Regions from separate parts of the Virgibacillus salexigens genome, predicted to be linked through region 1. Evidence: riboswitches for the same ligand, from Rfam matches in the RefSeq annotation. Region 1 holds a riboswitch; the other holds the start of a gene.
What was found. Region 1 has a riboswitch for preQ1 ahead of queC (7-cyano-7-deazaguanine synthase QueC). Riboswitches for the same ligand answer to the same signal wherever they lie in the genome.

Region 1 (8,300 bases):
CCTGGTGTCACTCGTTTTCAGTTAAATGATGTCATTCGTGAACAAGGATTACAATTCCCCGTTGATCCTGGGGTAAACGCAACCATCGGTGGTATGGTTGCAACTAATGCAAGTGGTACAACCGCTGTTAGATACGGTGCTATGAAAGATCAATTATTAGATCTAGAAGTCGTGCTGGCCGATGGCAGAATTATTCATACAGGAACCAAAGCAAAGAAATCCTCTTCTGGCTACCTAATGACAAACCTCTTTGCTGGTTCAGAGGGGACATTAGGAATTATTACTGAAATTACACTTAAACTACACGGAATCCCAGAGTATACAGTAATGGCACGTTGTACATTTGCGTCCATGGAAACATGTGCCATAGCAGCGAAAGAAATCTTATTACAAACAATCCCTATTAAGCGAATGGAACTGATGGATGCGGCTAGTATTGCTGAAGTTAACCGACAAAATGTATACTCCTTTCCTGTTGCACACTCTTTATTCTTTGAATTTGCTGGATCTGTACACGGGGTAGAAGCTGATGTTCAACTGACTGCAAAGATAGTTAAAACGCTCGGGGCTAAACACTGGACAGTAGCTACCGATCCAGTAGAACAAGAAGAATTATGGAAGGCACGTTATAACTTATCTTACGCTTTTCAGCATACGGATGGAATAGATGAAGTTGGCGCTGATGTTTGTGTACCGCTATCACAACTGCCTAAATTAGTTACTTATGCGAGGCAATTAATAGATAACAGCGGACTAACTGGCGGCGTTTGGGGGCATGTAGGCGACGGGAATTTCCATACACTTGTATTATTTGACCCTGCTGTAATTGGAGAACGCGAAAAAGCCGAGGCAACAAATGAAGCATTGGCAACACTAGCTATTGATGTTGGTGGAACATGCACTGGTGAGCATGGCGTCGGAATAGGCAAGCGAAAATATCAGCAAAAGGAGCATGGAACTGCATTAGAAGTTATGCACCAAATAAAACAATTGCTTGACCCAAGTAACATCCTTAATCCAGGAAAAATATTTATTGAATAACCCATTGATATTCCATGGGTTATTCAGCATCCATTCACCCTGTCACTTCTTCTACAGGTGTATTGCTGTAAAGGCGATTGATCGTTGGATCTTTCTACCAATTAACGGATTCTCTTATTAAACTTGAACAAATGTTTATCACATAATGGAATACTACTTAACCCTCATCATCTTCATTTTTCATTTTTACTTCGATTGGAATTAAGGTATTCTCCAATCGATTACGATAAATCTCAAATTGTTGTGGTAGTTTCAATTTACTTCCCATCTCCTGAAACGACTCATCATGAGCAAAACCTGGAGGATCTGTTGCAATTTCAAACAGTAAATTGCCATGCTCTTTGAAGTAGATCGCTTGAGAGTAATTTCAATCTTTTACAGGGTAACTGCATACCCATGGTTAGCAATATAGCCTTGCCAATCTAATTGATCTTTATCATCTTTGGCACGAAATGCAATATGATGTATTGTGCCAACACCCATTTGCGATCCTCCGTTTGTGGTTAATTTAATATCAATCGTATTCCCTATATCAGCATAGGAAGTAAAACGAACGAAATCACCTTCTTCTCCTACTCTTTCAAAACCCAAAATATCTTCCATCAGCTCAGCTGTGCTTGCAGGTTTAGCGGATAATAAAACAGCTCCCGCAAACCCTTTAATCGCTACTTCTGATGTAACATCTCCAATCATCCAATGATTGGCCTCTCCCGCTTCTTTCTCTACTAATTCTAATTGAAGTCCATGAGAGGGTCTTTGAACGAAAGATACGTCTCCCCAAAACGTTCCGCTTCAGTGAAGTCAATAGCCAATTAATAAAAGCGCTCTTTCCAAAATGATAAAGACCCAACTGGTATAGCAAAGGAAATGGTTCCGAATTGGCCATCGCCAATTCGACCTTTAAATGCATGTGACCATGGGAAGAAGGTAATAATCGTACCTGGTTCTCCTCCTTCATTTCCAAAATAGAGATGGTAAGTACTAGGATCATCGAAGTTAATGGTTTTCTTAACTAATCGTAAACCAAGCACACTTGCATAAAAATCGACATTTTCCTGTGGATGACCAACGATAGCGGTTATATGGTGTATTCCAGCTGTCTTTTTCATTTAACCGCTCACCTCATATTTAATTTATATATATTTAATTCATTTGTTTTTAATTAAATATAATTATAAAATGTTCTTCTTATACTGTCAATCCTTCTTCTATTGTTATTTAAAAAATGATTAGTTGAAATAGCTTTGTGGAAAAGAATAAACATGTTATTCTATTTTCGAAGATAACGTATTTGATGAAAAGGAGATGAATGGTATGCCAAGTGGAATACACGAAGTAGAAATTGACGTACCAATTGAAAACGTGTGGGAATTCGTGAGCGATATGAATCATTGGGCACCTTTAGTTCCAGGATATATTGAACATGACATTCTTAATGACAGAGAATCCACATGGAAATTCAAAGGCGACCTTGGAATCATACAAAAAACGGTGAACTTGAAAATAATTATTACGGAATGGCAGAAACCAACAAAAGTAACCTTTGACTTAAAAGGATTGAGTGAAAACTTTGACGGAGAAGGGTATTTTAAAGCAGAGGCACTAGCTGAATCAACAACAAAAATTACAGGAAATCTTTCCATTACTGCAGGTGGGCTGATGGCTAAAATGATTAATCCTGTCCTTAAATCCTTTGTTCCTAAAACAGCCAAGGAATTAACAGAAGCCATCGCTGAAGAGATCACTAAAATCGAAGCAACTAATTAATTGTAAAATAAAAACGGATTTCGTTTGCGGTTTCGAAATCCGTTTTTATATACTTATTTTTTGTCTTTGTGAACATAGTGTCGCATATGACCACTAATTCCTGATAACGCTATTTTGGCAGGATCTGATTCAATTTCAAGCTCGACAGTTGAGCCATCTGCTGGCAAGGTGTCTTCAAAAACTGTTTCATAAGCATCCACCGATAATTCTGTTCGAGAAGCAAGCAATTCTTCATGATCGTAAGTATTTAAATACTTACGATAACCAGGCTGTAGTACTCCTGTAAAGAATTCTCCAACAGCACCAGACCCATAACTAAATAAGCCGATTCTTGCACCGTCCTGTAACTCTTCCTGCTGTTCTAGTAATGATAGAAGGCTTAAGTATAAAGAACCTGTATAAATATTACCAACTTGCTTATTGTACGTTTTACTAGCTTCTAAATTGGCCACTAATCTTTCCTTATCTTCTTCCGTTCCTTGTTCATAGATCGCACGTAACGCTTTTTGACCCATTTTCGTATAAGGAAGATGGAAACAAATAGCTGTAAAATCTTCTAAACCGAACCCTGATTGTACTTTATAATCTTCCCATACACTCTCAAAGAAAGAAATATACTTTTCATTTGAAAGCTTGCCATCGACCATTGCTGTATCTGAGTAGACAGGGCGCCAGAAGTCCATAATATCGGCTGTTAAATAAGCACTTTTATCTTCTAAAGCTAGAATACGTGGGTCTGCACTAATAACCATTGCAACTGCACCTGCTCCTTGCGTTGCTTCTCCACCAGAGTTCAATCCATACCTTGCAATATCCGCACCTAAAACAAGCACTTTGCTTTTTGGATGTAAAGCAATATGACCCTTCGCCATTTGAATTCCAGCAGTAGCACCATAACATGCTTGCTTCACCTCAATTGTTCTCGCTTTTGGGTTCAGCCCTAATAGATCATGGATATATACCCCAGCTGATTTTGAATGATCAATACCAGATTCTGTACCAAAAATGACAAAGTCAATGTCTTCCTTATCTTTATCGTCTAATATATTTAAAGCGGCATTCGCTGCGAGTGAGACTGCATCCTGTGTAATCGGAGCGATTGCCATTTTCTCTTGTCCAATACCAATCGTATACTTTGCTGGATCAACATCTCTAGCGACTGCTAACTTATTCATATCTAAAAATAAATGTGGTGCATAAAATCCTATTTTGTCTATACCAATCTTCAATGTTCTGCTCCTTTACTACCATAGTTAGAATTCCTAAAAGTATCGCTTTCCTACCATTAGTGATTTTATTCACAATTAATTCTTTTTACATACCAATATATTAAATGATAATATAATCTACTTCTAAACACAATCATCGTGTGTTAACGACATAAAAAAACCCAGTTCTGTAAAGAAACAGTCTGGGCTCTTCTTGTATTAATTTATCCCTATACTCCACGCTTATTTCCCCAAAGAAATGTATGTAACTGTGGAAGCACTCGGACATCCTTTAGAATAGTGCTAACCATTACTTGGTCAATCAGCTCCTCGTATTTTTGCAGTAAATATAACGACAATGCTTGATCATTATCCATCGTAATTTCATCATTTCCCACCTGAAGATATAAGCTTACATCTGGATAGCGTTGATGGATATTTTCTGCGTATCCTAAATCATCTTCATTAAAGATGACTACTTTCAAACTGCATTTTCCACGTTGCTTTTGTTTCAATGAATCAATAATAAAATCAAGGGTTTGATAATTTGTTTTCATCCCTGAACTTGGAGGTTTTGGAGAAAGTGTTAGATCATCAATCTTTGTAAACCATGTCTGCCATCTACTCCCTTGTGTTTCGAGCGCTACCTCCAGATCGTGATCATGCAGGATATCAATCAGTTGATCGATTTGGGGGAGTAATCCAGGATTCCCACCTGAGATCGTCACATGACCAAATTGATCAGCACCTTTTTCCCTTAAATCTTGCATAATCTCTTCTGCTTCCATCATTTGAATGTGATGTTTTTCTGTACCATCCCAAGTAAATTTTGAATCACACCATGAGCAGGAATAATCACAACCAGCAGTTCGGACAAACATGGTTTTTCTACCAATAACCATTCCTTCCCCCTGAATCGTCGGCCCAAAAACTTCAATTACTGGTATTTTCACTTACCTATCCCCTTTCTTTGGACGATATACACAATAACTGGACGGTGTTTCTCGTAAATATACTTGCATACAGCGGGGGGAATGGGATAATGTATCTAAGTATTCCTGCACAAGTTCATAAATCGTCCGTGCCACAATCTCAGTAGTTGGAAAAGCATTGGGATTATGATCGGAAAAAGCAACATCCTGATTCATGACAACATGATCAAAACGTTTATGAATAAGATTTTTTATTTGTTTAAAATCTACTAAAAACCCTGTATGATTGAGTTCTTCACCAACAATAGTAATATTTGTAAAATACGTATGCCCATGCATCGATTGACATTTTCCAGTGTCTTGATGGGGAATATAATGGGCCGCAGCAAAATGAAAGTCTTTATTGATTTCATATGTATAGTTATGGTTTATGAAAGGATAGATTTGTTGGATCATTACGTTCTCACCTTTTTTCGATTTGCTTCATACTTTTCTAAACCAGTTTGACGTAATTGACAAGCAGGACACTCCCCACATCCACTACCTTTTAATCCGTTATAACAAGTCAATGTATTATTTTTCACAAACGAAAAAGCTCCTAATTGATCACTTAATTCCCATACTCCTGCTTTATCCAGCCACATAAGCGGAGTATGGATAACGAATTGATCATCCATTGCTAAATTTAATGTCACATTTAAGGACTTGGTAAATATATCTCGGCAGTCAGGATAACCACTAAAATCTGTTTCACACACCCCTGTTACCACATGCTTTGCATTAATTTGCTTAGCTAATATTGCTGCAAAAGATAGAAACAGCAGGTTTCTTCCGGGGACAAATGTAGATGGCAAGCCATCATCTCCTTCAGTAATCGCTATGTCTTTACGAGTTAATGCATTTGGAGCTAACTGATTTAATAGATTCATATCCAGTTCATGATGCGTTACTTTTAATTGATCGCAAATGTTTTTCGCAACATGTAATTCTTCTAGATGCCGTTGTCCATATTGAAATGTTACAGCCTCCACATGTTCAAACTCACGCAATGCCCAGAACAAACAGGTAGTACTATCCTGACCACCACTGAATACAACGACTGCTTTTTGGTTGTTCATCGACTCTTCTCCTCCCTTTTTACAACAAAGAAGAGCGTTCGTTACTAAAATTTCCATCAAAAAAACAACACTAAGAAGGTGTGTTGTTTTGATCTCCTTAGTTTTTTATAGAGGGATGGAATTTCGAACCTCTCCTGCTATTTTACAGAATTCTTATTTTTACTTGTTATCATTAGTTTACCATAAATTGGCTAAAACCTATACCTCTTTTTCTTTTACACGATCAATATGTTCAATTGCCATTTTAACGTTTTTGAATGTTTTCATATCTTTAAACGTATCTTGAATGGATACCGTTTTTATCGCCATATCTGGGCGAATGCCTGCTACTAATAGCTGCTTCCCCATAAGTGATATAAATTGATGAATTTTTAAAAAGCGTGAAACGGTATACGTATCCACTTCATACAATCCAGATAAATCCATAATCAAATATTCTTCATTCGATTGCTCCAAATAAGCAGATAATGAAGTCATCAAAGCTTCTAATCGATGGTCGCTCATATTGCCAATAAGCGGCAAAATAGAAACATCATCCCTTATTGGAACAATTGGAGTAGAAATCTTTTCAATTTCTACCAAGCTTTCTTGAAGCAGGCGTTCCTTTTGTTTTTCATCTGTAACATCTTTTTGCACTCCAACAAAATAGAGTTTTTGATCTTCTTCTATCCACATCGGATCAATGGATAATTCGTTCCAGAAACCCGTACCATCTTTTTTATAATTGTATAATTGCACAGAAATCGATTCGTTAGCATCGACAGCTTCGCAAATTTGATTCACACGCTTTTTATTGGTCTCTTCCCCCTGCAAAAACCTGCAATTCTTTCCAATCACTTCTTCTTCATTATAGCCTGTTAGCTCTAAAAAACCTTTATTAGCGATAATAATCGGATTATCTTCAATAGAAGGATCTGTAATTATTAAACCGACCTCTGTATAATTCAATGCCTTCTCCAATAAATATAATCTTTCCTTATTATTTTTCACAGTCATTCCATCCTTTTTCTTATGTTACATATAACATTCAATTGCTCATTTCTATCATTATACAATCCCTGTTTGATAAATCATATGATAAGGCTTAATTATATCCCTTAACTTGCTAATCTATTCTGTTCGATCCGTCTATTTTATCGATCTCGATACGTTTTTAATTCTGCAATTACCTACTCGACTCCTTTATTTATATACTCTACCATAAAAATTCTGCTAGAATATAATGTTCCCTATTATCAATTGGTTACAGTTATTTCCAATTAAAATAATTGATCTTCTGCTATATAAAAAAGAGCCTGTAAAAAGGCTCCTATTATATATAAGGAATTATTTCATCAAACTTGGTAAGATCGTTACCAACGGTGGAAATAGGATTAATAAACAAATGCAGATAATCATTCCAATAATCATCGGTACTGTTCCCCGGAATATGGTTTGTACTGGAATATTTGTTGCAACGCCTTTGATTACAAAAATGCTAATCCCAAGCGGTGGTGTTAAAGAACCAATATTAATTGCCATCACCATAATAATTCCAAACCAAACACCATTAAAACCAAGTTCCATAATGATTGGATAAATTATTGGAAGCGTTAAAACAATTAAGGAAAGACCTTCAATGAAGCAACCTAGTAAAAATAAAGCAATCAATATAAATACAAGTATGATATATGCATGGAGATCTAGCCCACCTACAAAACTGGTAAGCATGACTGGCAACCTACTAATTGTTAAAAATTGACTAAATAGAGTAGCACCGATTAGAATTAGAAAAATATAAGCAGTCAACCTTACTGATTCATTAAACGATTGCTTTAACTTATCCCAGTCTAAACGCCTAGACAATAGTGCAAAAATAATTGCACCAACTGCTCCAACCCCGGCTGCTTCAGTTGGAGTGAATACCCCTAAATATATCCCGCCAATACTTATAAAAAATAACCCCATAAATGGCCAAACATTTTTTAATGTATGTAGCTTCTCACTAATAGTCGCCTGCTCTGTTCTAGCTGGTGCCAAATTAGGATTCCGTCGAACAAGAATGGCAATAATGATCATAAATATAATAACTTGAAAAATTCCTGGAATAATACCCGCAATTAATAATGCCCCAATGGGTTCTCTTGTTTGTATTCCATATAATATTAAGATAACACTTGGGGGAATTAAAATACCTAATGTACCCCCAGCTGCAACACAAGCAGTGGAAAGGCTTGGTTTATATTTATATTTAT
Region 2 (8,300 bases), 760 kb from region 1:
TTTACGATTCGCCAATATCAACAAATGGATAAATGTACTTGTTGTGGATCTATGTTTAACGAAGGATGTAAGCTGCATCATCACTTATACTTTGAATGAAAAGGATGTAAGCCGCAGTATGTTGCATCGAAAGAATATACAGAGACTAAAGTATCAATCACCTCCTAATTGTTAATCCTAATACATTAAGGAGGTGTGATACGTTGGCTAAAGATGTACTTTGTGAAGTGAATAACTGTGTGTATTGGAGCAATGGAAATAAATGTAATGCAGATGCCATTTATGTAGTCAGTCATAAAGGTAAGCAGGCGTCCACTAGTAAAGAAACCGACTGTAAAACCTTTGTTCCAGAATCTTAAAATTTGTTTGGGGGGATAACCTTGGGAGGTTATCCCTTTTAATATGATTATTATTGATAATAATAATCAATTTCATTCCTGTTTATACATTAATTTTTTCTAAGGTGATTTCTCCCTACAATGAAGCCAAACAATCGCTTATTAAGCGGCCAAATGCAGAAGAATTTAAAACGAATATCCTTTTCTCCCCTAGAACTGTCCCTTGTACCAACTGAAATATCCTAACTTCATGGAAAAGAGTACGGTAATTAGAAATACGATTAGCATCATGCCTAAAAAACCCCAATCCTTCCATTTCAATGTAAATTGACGATAAAACGTACGATCTCGATCCCCGTTAAATCCTTTTGACTCCATCGCTATTGCGGTACGTTCCGCTTTTCGTATAGCCCCGGCCAGCAAGGGGATAGCAAATCGTTTATATTGTTGAATGGAACCTTTGATGCCATTAGCACGATGGATTCCTCTAATACGATGCGCTGATCGGATTTGAATTAATTCTTCTTTTATTAATGGTAGAAAACGGTACCCTGCTAATACGCCATAAGCAAGTTTAGGTGGAAGCTTGAACTGCTGCATGACACTCAAAATAAAATCAACCATGTTTGTTGTAAAAATAAACATAAATGATAAAGAAGCAAAGGCGAGCATTCGTAATGTTAATGCGGCTGCTACTGTTACATCTTCTTTTGGTAAATCCCAAAATAGAATGTGCATCGTGACACCCGGATTCGTTGGTTGATCTGCAAACGCAATGGTTGTCCAAAGCATGCCAAAGGATAATAAAAAAATAACCGAGAAATAAAGCGTGTACCATTTCCATGCTACTTTTCCACATATAATGGTAACCATTACGGTGAACATGCAGTAAATTAATGGTGTAAAAGGGTCGAATACAAACGTCAGTAAACAAACTAAGAGAACAACTGTAATTGCTTTCAAACTGGGGTTAAGTTGATTTAGAAACGAACACATGGCGATCCTCCTCCATTTGTTGTTTCAATTGAATTCGATTGGGATAATCTAAATGCCATCGTTTAATTACTGACTTTTCTTGTTTCCATAATTGATCAGGCGATTGATCAGCTACAATTTCCCCTTTTTCTAAAACAAGCACACGATCAGCGTACTTATCAACCAGATCCATATCATGTGTAACCATGATAATCGTAGTGCCTTGTCTATGTCTTTGCTCCAACAGATCCATTATTTTCGCAGTGGAGGCAGCATCTTGTCCAAATGTCGGTTCATCTAAGAAAAGGACCTGTTGATCATCCACAATCATTGTTGCTACACTCAGTCTTCGTTTTTGTCCTTGACTTAATGAATAGGGATGCAGATGCCCCAAACCCTGTAATTCACAATGTGATAGCGTGTTCTGAACTTGTTCCTGAATCACGCTTTCTCGATGCTCACCGCCTAGTCGTAAACTAAAGGCAATCTCGTTATAAACCGTATCTGTGATAAATTGATGTTCAGGATTTTGAAAAACGTACCCAATTTGTTTTCGTACATCTTTCTCCTGCCATTCATTAAGGGGACGTTGGTATAAGCGAATATCACCATTGGAAGGTCGGTCTATTCCACTTAATAAACGCGTCATGCTTGTTTTTCCGCTTCCATTCGGTCCGACGATTGCTACAAAGGATTGATCGTATAGACGGACAGTTAATTGGTTTAGAATTCGCTGCTGGTTTTTATAAAGATTCACATCCGATGCAGAGAGAATAACGTTCTTTTTCTGTGGCTTTGCTATCTCTACACGGTTTCTTTCTAAGAAGCTGGCATCCATAGTGACCGATGATAACACATCCTCGTTTGACAATGGTATCTTCTTATAACTTGCCTTGTTTTGTCTGGTAGCTGTAAGTACAAGATCAGTTATTTTAGGTAGCCTAATCCCTTGCTGCTGAAGCATTTCTCTATTTGTTTCAATAAGTTTAACGAGAGGGCCATCATAGATACCTTTGCCTGTTTTGGACAAGATAAATGCACGGTTGATAAAAGTAATCCAGCCTTCCAGTTGATGTTCAATAACGATAAGCCCGATCTGCTGTTCTGTCCATACATGTCTTATTGTTTGAATAAATTCCTTTGTTGATTTTGGATCTAAATTAGCAGTTGGTTCATCGAGAACAAGATAATTTGGTTGTAGTGCAAGTACGCAAGCGAGTGCTAACTTTTGCTTTTGTCCACCAGAAAGTGTATTTATTGAAGCATGCTTATACGAGCTTAATTGAACCAATTCTAATGCCTCATCGATCTTTGCTTCTATTTCGTTGGAAGGTGTGCGAATATTTTCTAGTCCAAAAGCAATCTCATCTTCCACCGTTAACATACAGAACTGCGTTTCGGGGTCCTGAAATACGACTCCTACTTGTTTACTTATTGTACCAGGATGAGCCTCTCGAATGGAGTGATCGTATATATGGATATCGCCTTTGAGCATACCTTCCAATTCTCGAGGGTATATCCCATTTAAACAACGTGTCAGTGTACTCTTGCCACTTCCACTTGGGCCTAGTAATAGCATTGCTTCCCCTTTATTTAATTGGAAACTTAGCGTTTGGATAATTGCTTTTTCATCATTTCCATCAAACCAAAGAGAAAGTTCGGAAACATTAATCATGATACGGAACGTTCCTTTCTTATTTGTTTTCCTAAAGCAAAACTGGAAAGTACGCCCGTTTTGGCAAGGGAATCGCTGATGGTTTTCCCAATTAAGCCAGCAATAATGGCACCACTAATCATTCTGATGACCAGCATACTTACAATATAAGGGGTGGAAAGAGCGGTAAAACCGGATCTAAAGTAACCCCATACAAAACTAAAGATAGCGGCGCCAATACCAGCCAGCATAAGGACCCATAAGGAATAACGCTTGTATCGAGTGGCAGCAAAGGCAGCCTCTGCTCCTAACCCTTGAATCATTCCAGTAATAATAATAATCGGGCCCATCGCGTTTCCTAGCAACATTTCGACGGTAGCAGCAATCGTCTCTGATAAAAACGCTGCTCCTGGTTTGCGAATGATATAGGCAGCAATGATAGATACGATAAACCAGATTCCAAATATAAAATCGTAACCAATTGGTCCTAGCAAGGATACGAGGAGTTTTCCAACTGGTAAAAATGCTAAATAAACAATTCCGAACACGACGGCAAGTACGGACATCACAATGATTTCTTTCAACTTCCAGTTATTCATTTATTTTCTCCTTCTTTGAAGGGCTGTTGGCAGAAATCGTGGTTGTCATAACAGTATGTGAAGATTTTAAATTTTCCATGTTGGTAAATACGCGTTCAAGGCCATCAAAAACCTTTTCACCATCGCCATCTAGTCGTGTTGCATAGTGAATAGAAGAAACATCAATACCATGTAATTTCATTTCTTCGATTTGGTTATAAATCATATTCATATAATTTCCGCCTCCTAGCGGATACAATGAAAACTTTCCAGCTACCTCCTGGCTCATTCGTTTTAGTAATTTGGTATTTAACCGCTCATCATCCTCTGATAAATATACATCTCCATCAGAATCTCCAGGACAGCCGATGGAATAGGTGCTACTGAAAACTACATGATGACCAGTGTTTGCCGCATGTAGAAAGAGCGCCTTCGTTACATCAAAAACATGAGATATTCTCCCTCGGACACAGGTTTCTACATCTGTCGTTTTCATCCAAACCTTCGATGTATCAACTTCCTTTAATGAAGCTGTAATAACATCTACGAATTGATCCGTCATTGGATAAATAGCAAATGTACAGCCTGCAATCCTACTTGTGCTACATGTGATCGGTTGGTTGTTCAACGTAATCTCCTCCTTATCGATACATACACAAAAAAACTGCATTCTTGGGAATGCAGTCTTCATAAATAATATGATAAGGCAATGCCTGTTCCATTTTATTGAACGACTGCACTTCCCCACGCTAGTATTATCTAGATCGGGTTCTAAGGGTCAGATCATTTTCCTCTCAGCCATCTTAAAATAGCTCCCCTAGTGCAATAAAAATAGATATGCAGTTTTTATATGTCCATCTAGAATAGTTGAATTCGAATCATTTGTAAATATGTTAGATTTTATCTTGTCTTTTAACTAATTAAAAAAATCCAGGAAAATTTTTCAGGTCATGTTGAATCATGGTAATCAGGTATTAGGCTTAGGAATAGGTTTTAAGCTGTGTTATAATTAAGAAAGATTTAAGCAAGAAAAGGAGGTGAGTATAAATGACGATTGAGTTGTTAAATGAACTTTTTAATGATGTATCTCCGCTATCACTGTATTTAAGTCTATTATTGACGATTGTCACGACATATCAATTTCTAGCTATCGATGCTAGAAGTATAATGGAAAATAACAATGTATTAACGAGGGAATATCATAATCAGCGGGTAAGATTATTGCCAATGCAGGAACTGCTAGGAGAATGTGCAGAAATCTTGCAATGGTTAGTTAAAAAGACGAAGCGTATCGCTTCACCAGACGATGATACAGACCAGCAGTCCTTCTCGTTTTTTAAAGATTTATTACAACGAGGAGGAAAACAATGCAAGGTCAATTTATACTCACTTTTCTTAAAAAATATGCCATTGTCGGTATCATTCTAATCTTCTTTTTAACGGGGTGCCAAGCAGATAGTGGATTATTTCATTTTGACAATCCATTCTCCGGGCTCATGAAATATGTAGCTGTGTTATTTGGAGGGGATTATGGTCTATCCATTATTTTAATAACGGTGCTTATTCGTTTGCTCTTAATGCCTTTATCATTAAAACAAACAAAAAGCGGCGCTAAGATGAAAGAGAAAATGAATGAACTGAAGCCTGATATGGACGCTATTACAGAAAAATATAAAGGGAAAACAGATCAAGAGTCCAAAACCAATATGCAACAAGAAATGATGCAGCTTTATCAAGAGCATCAATTCAACCCGTTAACCTCTATGGGATGTTTGCCAATGCTTATTCAATTTCCGGTGATTATCGCTTTTTATTATGCAATTAGAAACTCACCGGAAATCGCGACCCACTCATTCTTATGGTTTAATCTAGGCGAAGTTGATCTCATTTTGCCATTTATTGCAGCTGCGATATATTTTATTCAGTCACGTGTTTCAATGATTGGTATGGATGAAAAACAAAAGAAACAAATGGCCATTATGGGACTTCTTTCACCTGTGATGATTGGGTTCATTTCATTTAATACCCCAGCAGCTTTGCCGTTATATTGGACGGTCAGCGGGATATTTCTAGTATTTCAAACATTACTTGCTAAAAAATTATATTACCCTAAAAATGCTGTGCAGCAATGAGTTTAGTAAAGATGTGATTGACATCCTTTTACTCGATATATATAATTAGGCGAGAAAATGGATATTCGGATCCATATAAAATTGGAGAGGTTCTTAGCTATAACCCTCTATAAAAAACTAAGGACAACTGATGCGATAAAAAGCCATGTGCCTTGGGCCATGGCTTTTTTATATGAAAGAATAAACATATGTGACAACTGTCTAATTCAGGATCCCCCCCTTAAGTTTTCCTTCATACGTTGGGTTACATTCGATGAAAAAGTTTGCTTTAGGAGGAGCTTGAGCTGTGTGAGCTCGAAGGGCAGTAAACATGGAAGAGGAGGTTTTACTTGTGTCTGGAAGAAGTAATGATGAGTTGCATGGCGTAACGTTATTGGGAAGTCAGGGGACGAACTACGCTTTTGATTATACCCCCGAAGTATTGGAGGTATTTGACAATAAACATCCAAATCGTAATTATATTGTAAAATTCAACTGTCCTGAATTCACAACATTGTGTCCGAAAACAGGACAACCTGATTTTGGGACAGTCTATATTAGTTATATTCCTGATCAGAAAATGGTGGAAAGTAAATCGCTAAAGCTCTATCTTTTTAGTTTTCGTAACCATGGCGATTTTCATGAGGACAGTATGAATATAATTATGAATGATCTTATTCATCTTATGGAGCCACGTTATATCGAAGTTTGGGGAAAATTCACACCACGCGGGGGTATTTCCATTGATCCATATTGTAATTATGGAAAACCTGGTACCAAGTTCGAACAAATGGCAGAGCATCGTCTGCTGAATCATGATATGTATCCAGAGAAAATAGATAATCGTTAAGTTTATGAGGGTTAGCTATGTTCCTCTACTTCAGAAGAGGATGAAATACGATGTTTGTTTACTTAAATGCTTTGTTTGTGGGGCTTTTACTTTTATCAAATATATTAGCAGTGAAGCTATTTCAAATTGGCGAATTTATTTTGCCAGGTGCTGCAGTAGTTTATGTCATTACCTATTTGCTAACAGATGTTATTGGGGAGGTTTATGGGAAGGAAACCGCTAGAAAAACGGTTCAAGCAGGGTTTATAACACAATTGATTGGGATGTTATTTATTTTCATTGTGGTTCACTTACCTGCTGCTCCAGCATTTGGCCTGCAGGAAGAATTTGAACAGATCCTTGGGGGTAGCTTTCGAGTAATGATTGCAAGTCTTCTATCCTACCTTGCCAGTCAACATCTAGATGTTACTATATTTCATAGGTTGAAAGCGAATCATGGGGAGAAAAAACTTTGGTTGCGAAATAATATTTCAACGATGACCAGCCAACTCATAGATACTTCCATTTTTATTGTGATTGCATTTTGGGGAGTTGTACCTTTTAATGTATTGATTGGTATGGTTATTACACAATATGTATTTAAATTAATTATTGCTATTATTGATACCCCTTTCGCTTATCTATTAGTAAAGTGGGCGAGAAAGCAAGAAGTACACCAGGAAGGCTTGCGTGTTTATTGAATTTTCGGTAAACTCAAGTTATATAAAAATTAACTGCTGAATCTAATTGACTTTACTGATAAAGTAAAGCGCTCCGTTAGATCAAAACCAGTTATATTGATAGATCTACCTTAGGTGGTTTCTGTCTATATGACTGGTTTTTTGTATAAAAAGGAGGTATTACTGGGAGCAATTTATTCGAATTAGATAAGAAGCATTTTTTCAACCAATATCATCCATTCATGAGCAGCAAGCTAATGGGACAAAAGTGATTTTGCAAGAAGGCAGCGGCATCTATGGGACGCTGTTTCTTCCCTTTGGAATCTAAATATTGGTTTATAATAGAAGAATTGGCAGAAACGGCAGTACTGCAAATGGAATAATTGGCCTTTAGCTCCCTTCTCCACATTGTGTCATGAACCAGCAATAACATTGGCTGAAAAGATTGCTTCACTTGCTCACTTGCACCTGAAGGATTGAACGTTGTTTTCTTTACGTTGGTTGGATCAGAACCCAATTTATTTGATGTATATCATAAGTAACATCGTAAAAGAAAGAATTTTTATCATGATATTTCGGAATAGTTTGTTAATATAAAAACACATGATCTGGAGGGTTTTTATGAATGAATCTGATAAGTTATTAAAAATTCTAGGTAATAAAGATGTGCTAGCACTAGCATTTGGAGCTATGATCGGCTGGGGATGGGTGGTTACATCTGGATTATGGATTACAGAAGCTGGATCAATAGGAGCTATTTTGGCATTTGTTATTGGCGGCCTACTTGTCGTTTTTGTAGGATTAACCTATTCGGAGTTAGCTTCAGCGCTTCCCTTGGCTGGTGGAGAACATGTGTATACATATAAGGCGATGGGGAGAGTGGCTTCTTTTATTGCTACATGGTCAATTATCCTTGGTTATGTATCTGTTGTAGCCTTTGAAGCTGTTGCTCTTCCAACTGTATTTGAATATGTTATACCTAATTATAGTCAAGGTTATTTATATACCATTGCGGGCTGGGATGTTACGCTCACCTGGGCAGGTGTAGGTATTATTGGTTCCATCCTAGTTGCTTGGATTAACTACCGGGGGATTAAGCTGACTACAGTTATTTCATTTATATTAACATTAATCA

Region 2: linked by a shared signal. The riboswitch ahead of queF (preQ(1) synthase) and the one ahead of queC (7-cyano-7-deazaguanine synthase QueC) in region 1 are both predicted to bind preQ1.

What each region holds. Positions count from the first base shown of each region.
Region 1 is NZ_CCDP010000002.1:108,841-117,140, forward strand. Features, by position in the region: gene BN990_RS13365 (FAD-binding oxidoreductase) at 1-1,041, shown strand, start outside; partial or broken gene BN990_RS13370 (ring-cleaving dioxygenase) at 1,199-2,150, opposite strand; gene BN990_RS13375 (CoxG family protein) at 2,356-2,808, shown strand; gene BN990_RS13380 (hydroxymethylglutaryl-CoA synthase) at 2,862-4,037, opposite strand; gene queE (7-carboxy-7-deazaguanine synthase QueE) at 4,247-4,969, opposite strand; gene queD (6-carboxytetrahydropterin synthase QueD) at 4,970-5,404, opposite strand; gene queC (7-cyano-7-deazaguanine synthase QueC) at 5,404-6,066, opposite strand; PreQ1 riboswitch class I at 6,158-6,204, opposite strand; gene BN990_RS13400 (STAS domain-containing protein) at 6,265-7,056, opposite strand; gene BN990_RS13405 (TRAP transporter large permease) at 7,393-8,300, opposite strand, start outside.
Region 2 is NZ_CCDP010000002.1:866,906-875,205, reverse strand. Features, by position in the region: gene BN990_RS17165 (CHY zinc finger protein) at 1-99, shown strand, start outside; gene BN990_RS22070 (DUF1540 domain-containing protein) at 204-359, shown strand; gene BN990_RS17160 (energy-coupling factor transporter transmembrane component T family protein) at 549-1,334, opposite strand; gene BN990_RS17155 (ABC transporter ATP-binding protein) at 1,309-2,988, opposite strand; gene BN990_RS17150 (ECF transporter S component) at 2,985-3,566, opposite strand; gene BN990_RS17145 (YkoF family thiamine/hydroxymethylpyrimidine-binding protein) at 3,559-4,173, opposite strand; TPP riboswitch at 4,270-4,374, opposite strand; gene BN990_RS17140 (hypothetical protein) at 4,593-4,973, shown strand; gene yidC (membrane protein insertase YidC) at 4,913-5,677, shown strand; PreQ1 riboswitch class I at 5,758-5,804, shown strand; gene queF (preQ(1) synthase) at 5,988-6,506, shown strand; gene BN990_RS17125 (queuosine precursor transporter) at 6,557-7,186, shown strand; gene BN990_RS22675 (hypothetical protein) at 7,398-7,682, opposite strand; gene BN990_RS17120 (APC family permease) at 7,787-8,300, shown strand, end outside.